Regions from separate parts of the Streptomyces sp. NPDC089919 genome, predicted to be linked through region 1. Evidence: predicted binding sites of a transcription regulator. Region 1 holds the regulator's gene; the other holds the start of a gene.
The links. The regulator HrcA, encoded in region 1, represses chaperone genes, less so after heat shock. The targets are predictions, from matches to a motif close to TTNGCACTCNGNNNNNCNGAGTGCNAA.
Positions count from the first base shown of each region.

Region 2: the regulator HrcA is predicted to act here: its motif matches at 1,074-1,100, upstream of groL (chaperonin GroEL).

Region 1 is NZ_JBFBGK010000055.1:33,566-36,028, reverse strand. It holds gene dnaJ (molecular chaperone DnaJ) at 1-774, opposite strand, end outside; gene hrcA (heat-inducible transcriptional repressor HrcA) at 775-1,791, opposite strand; gene AB0O40_RS21980 (MBL fold metallo-hydrolase) at 1,946-2,463, shown strand, end outside.
Region 2 is NZ_JBFBGK010000007.1:3,332-5,794, reverse strand. It holds gene AB0O40_RS04975 (MoaD/ThiS family protein) at 6-284, shown strand; gene AB0O40_RS04970 (cold-shock protein) at 700-903, shown strand; gene groL (chaperonin GroEL) at 1,298-2,463, shown strand, end outside.

The DNA of each region.
Region 1 (2,463 bases):
GACCGGGTGCGGCAGCTCGTGGATCTCGACGTACAGGTCGCCGGCGGGGCCGCCGCCGGGGCCGACCTCGCCCTCGCCCGCGAGCTGGATGCGGGTGCCGTTCTCCACGCCGGCCGGGATCTTGACCGTGAGGGTGCGGCGGGACCGGATGCGGCCGTCGCCCGCGCACTCGGGGCACGGGGTCGGGACGACGGTGCCGAAGCCCTGGCACTGCGGGCACGGCCGGGAGGTCATGACCTGGCCGAGGAAGGAGCGGGTGACCTGGGAGACCTCGCCGCGGCCGCGGCACATGTCACAGGTCTGCGCGGAGGTGCCGGGGGCGGCGCCCTCGCCGGAGCAGGTCGTGCACACGATGGCCGTGTCGACCTGGATGTCCTTGGTCGTGCCGAAGGCCGCCTCGTCGAGCTCGAGGTCGAGGCGGATCATGGCGTCCTGGCCGCGGCGGGTGCGCGAGCGCGGGCCGCGCTGCGAGGCCTGGCCGAAGAAGGCGTCCATGATGTCGCTGAAGTTGCCGAAGCCGCCGGCCCCGAAGCCGCCGGCGCCACCGCCGCCGGAGGCGGACAGCGGGTCCCCGCCGAGGTCGTAGACCTGCTTCTTCTGCGGGTCCGACAGCACCTCGTACGCGGCGTTGATCTCCTTGAAACGCTCCTGCGTCTTGGGATCCGGGTTCACGTCCGGGTGCAGCTCGCGGGCGAGCTTGCGGAAGGCCTTCTTGATCTCGTCCTGGGACGCGTCGCGGCGCACGCCGAGTACGGCGTAGTAGTCCGTGGCCACTTACGACTCCGCCAGGATCTGTCCGACGTAACGTGCCACTGCGCGTACCGCTCCCATCGTTCCGGGGTAGTCCATGCGGGTCGGTCCGACCACGCCGAGTTTGGCGACTGTCTCGCCGCCCGAACCGTAGCCGACCGACACGACGGACGTGGAGTTCAGTCCTTCGTAGGCGTTCTCGTGCCCGATTCGCACGGTCATGCCCGATTCATTGACCTCGCCGAGCAGCTTGAGGAGCACGACCTGCTCCTCCAGCGCTTCCAGCACCGGCCTGATCGTCAAGGGGAAGTCGTGCCCGAAGCGAGTGAGATTGGCGGTGCCGCCGATCATCAGACGCTCCTCGGTCTCCTCCACCAGGGTCTCCAGCAGGGTCGCCAGGACGGTGGAGACGGTGCCCCGGTCCTCCGCCTCGAACGACTCCGGCAGGTCCTGCACCAGCTGCGGGACGTCCGCGAACCGGCGGCCGACGACACGGCTGTTGAGCCGGGCCCGCAGGTCTGCCAGCGACTGGTCGCCGAACGGCGACGGGCAGTCCACCAGCCGCTGCTCGACCCGTCCGGTGTCCGTGATCAGGACGAGCATCAGCCGGGCCGGTGCCAGCAGCAGCAGCTCGACGTGGCGCACGGTCGACCGGGTCAGGCTCGGGTACTGCACCACCGCGACCTGCCGGGTCAGCTGCGCCAGCAGCCGGACCGTGCGGCCGACGACGTCGTCCAGGTCGACCGCGCCGTCCAGGAAGTTCTGGATGGCCCGGCGCTCCGGGGTCGACAGCGGCTTGACGCCCGCGAGCTTGTCGACGAAGAGCCGGTAGCCCTTGTCGGTCGGGATGCGGCCGGCGCTGGTGTGGGGCTGGGCGATGTACCCCTCCTCCTCCAGCAGCGCCATGTCGTTGCGCACGGTGGCGGGCGAGACGCCGAGCTTGTGCCGCTCGGTGAGCGCCTTGGAGCCGACCGGCTCCTCCGTCCCGACGTAGTCCTGGACGATGGCGCGCAGCACTTCGAGTCTGCGTTCGCTGAGCATCCGCGCACACCTCCAGCTGTGATGCCTGGTCGTTTCCCGTGGTTCCGGAACCGTGCTGGCACTCGATGTGCCCGAGTGCCAGAGATCCCCCGGTCAGTGTACGGCGGCCGGGTACGCCCCGGGCAAGGGTGGCCCGTCACGGTAGCGTCGCGGTATGGACATCGCTTGGGAAGAGCTGGGGTGGGAACGGCTGGCCGCGCGGGTCGGCCGGCGGCGCCTTCCGGTGTGGGACTGCACGGTGGGACTGGTGGTGGGCACGGATTCCGTGCTGCTGGTCGACCCCGGTTCGAGCCTGCGCGAGGGGGCCGAGCTGCGGTCCCAGGCGGAGCGGCTGACCGGCCGGAGAGTGACGCACCTCGCATACACGCACGGGCATTTCGACCACGTCCTGGGTGCGGCGGCCTTCGCGGGCGCCGAGGTGTTCGGTGCGGTCGGCCTGGCCGGGGTGCTCTCCGCGGAACGCGAGGAGCTGCGGGCGGGCGCGGTGGCGCAGGGTCTGGCGGCCGACGAGGCGGAGGAGGCGGTGGACGCGCTGGTGCTGCCCCGCCACCCGGTCTCCGGCGAGTGGACGCTGGACCTGGGCGGGTTGCAGGTGCTGCTGGCGAACGTCGGCCCCGGGCACACCGGCCACGACCTCGCGGTGCTGGTGCCCGGGGAGCGGGAGGTGGTCTT
Region 2 (2,463 bases), on a different contig from region 1:
AGCCCATGAGCGTCAACGTCCGCATCCCCACCATCCTGCGCACCTACACCGGCGGCCAGGCCGAGGTGCCCGCCGAGGGCGCGACCCTCGCCGAGGTCATCGAGTCCCTGGAGAAGTCCCACCCGGGCATCGCCGCGCGCGTCCTGGACGACGCCGGCAAGCTGCGCCGCTTCGTCAACGTCTACGTGAACGACGACGACGTGCGCTTCGAGGGCGGGCTGCAGACGTCGACGCCGGACGGCGCGGGCGTCTCGATCATCCCCGCGGTCGCGGGCGGCTGCTGATACCGCCACCCGGCGGCCGGGTTTGCACCGGCCCCGAATATGCATTTGAATCGCCCCCTCCGGATAAACGGAGGGGGCGATTCTGGTTGATTGGGCGCGGTAGGGTTGGGGTAGTCCCCTTCGCCATTCATGCCATGCGCATATGAGCGACCCCCGTCAGGGGCGACATCGGGTCAATGTCCGTGCACCGTATGGGCTGTTGGCGCGATTTATCCGGCCCGACTTGCCCGAGGATGCCGGGAATTTTCAGGTTATTGAAGGATTCCCACCTGTCCTGAATTCTCGTCGGAATGACCTGTTGCAGACAGCGTCGGTGCAGATACATTCAGCCGCGGTCGGCGCGTTACGGCGCAGGGTCTGACCCGGGTCCGCGAAGTGCGGCCCCGCGCAAGGGCCAGTAATAGGGGAGTTAGGCATGGCTCAGGGCACCGTCAAGTGGTTCAACGCGGAGAAGGGCTACGGCTTCATCGCGGTCGACGGTGGTGCGGACGTCTTCGTCCACTACAGCGCGATCCAGATGGACGGCTACCGCACCCTTGAAGAAGGTCAGCGAGTCGAGTTCGAGATCTCGCAGGGCCAGAAGGGTCCGCAGGCGGACATGGTCAAGCTCGCCGTCTGACGCACGGCGCGATCGACCGGCACGCATCAACGCACGAGGGGCCCGCATCCCGACAGGGACGCGGGCCCCTCGTGCGTGTCCGGGCCGCCGTGCGCCGGGGCGCGTCGCCGGGGGCCCGGGGGCCTGACCTGGGACGGGCCCCGGAGGGGTCCGAGGAGTGGTCCAAGCCGCTTGCACTCGAGGGGGTCGAGTGCTAATCATTGGCGTTAGCACTCTCCGGGTGAGAGTGATAAAGACGAGGATCGGGTCGGTGAGGCCCGCGAGCCTGCGGGGCAAGGAACCGCAAGGCCCGCAGGCCGTCCGTCGCGGGCGCTGGCGCGGTCCGGAGCAGTCCACATTCCCCTGACGCCGCAGCGGCGTACGGGGGGAACCCAGTCCTGGAGGACCACTTCAGATGGCCAAGATCATTGCGTTCGACGAGGAGGCCCGGCGCGGCCTCGAGCGCGGCATGAACCAGCTCGCCGACGCCGTCAAGGTCACCCTTGGCCCCAAGGGTCGCAACGTCGTCCTTGAGAAGAAGTGGGGCGCCCCCACGATCACCAACGACGGTGTCTCCATCGCCAAGGAGATCGAGCTCGAGGACCCGTACGAGAAGATCGGCGCCGAGCTGGTCAAGGAAGTCGCCAAGAAGACGGATGACGTCGCCGGCGACGGTACGACCACCGCGACCGTCCTGGCGCAGGCGCTGGTCCGCGAGGGCCTGCGCAACGTCGCCGCGGGCGCCAACCCGATGGCTCTGAAGCGCGGCATCGAGAAGGCCGTCGAGGCCGTCTCGGGCGCCCTGCTCGAGCAGGCGAAGGATGTCGAGACCAAGGAGCAGATCGCTTCGACGGCCTCCATCTCCGCCGCCGACACCCAGATCGGCGAGCTCATCGCCGAGGCCATGGACAAGGTCGGCAAGGAAGGCGTCATCACCGTCGAGGAGTCGCAGACCTTCGGTCTGGAGCTCGAGCTCACCGAGGGCATGCGCTTCGACAAGGGCTACATCTCGGCGTACTTCGCCACCGACATGGAGCGTATGGAGGCGTCCCTGGACGACCCGTACATCCTCATCGTCAACTCCAAGGTCAGCAACGTGAAGGACCTCCTTCCGCTGCTGGAGAAGGTCATGCAGTCCGGCAAGCCGCTGCTGATCATCGCCGAGGACGTCGAGGGCGAGGCCCTGTCGACCCTGGTCGTCAACAAGATCCGCGGCACCTTCAAGTCCGTCGCCGTCAAGGCCCCGGGCTTCGGCGACCGCCGCAAGGCCATGCTCGGCGACATCGCCATCCTCACCGGTGGCACGGTCATCTCCGAGGAGGTCGGCCTCAAGCTCGAGAACGCCGGTCTGGACCTGCTCGGCCGCGCCCGCAAGGTCGTCATCACCAAGGACGAGACCACCATCGTGGACGGCTCCGGTGACAGCGACCAGGTCGCCGGCCGCGTGAACCAGATCCGCGCCGAGATCGAGAACTCCGACTCGGACTACGACCGCGAGAAGCTGCAGGAGCGCCTGGCGAAGCTCGCCGGCGGTGTTGCGGTCATCAAGGCCGGTGCCGCGACCGAGGTCGAGCTCAAGGA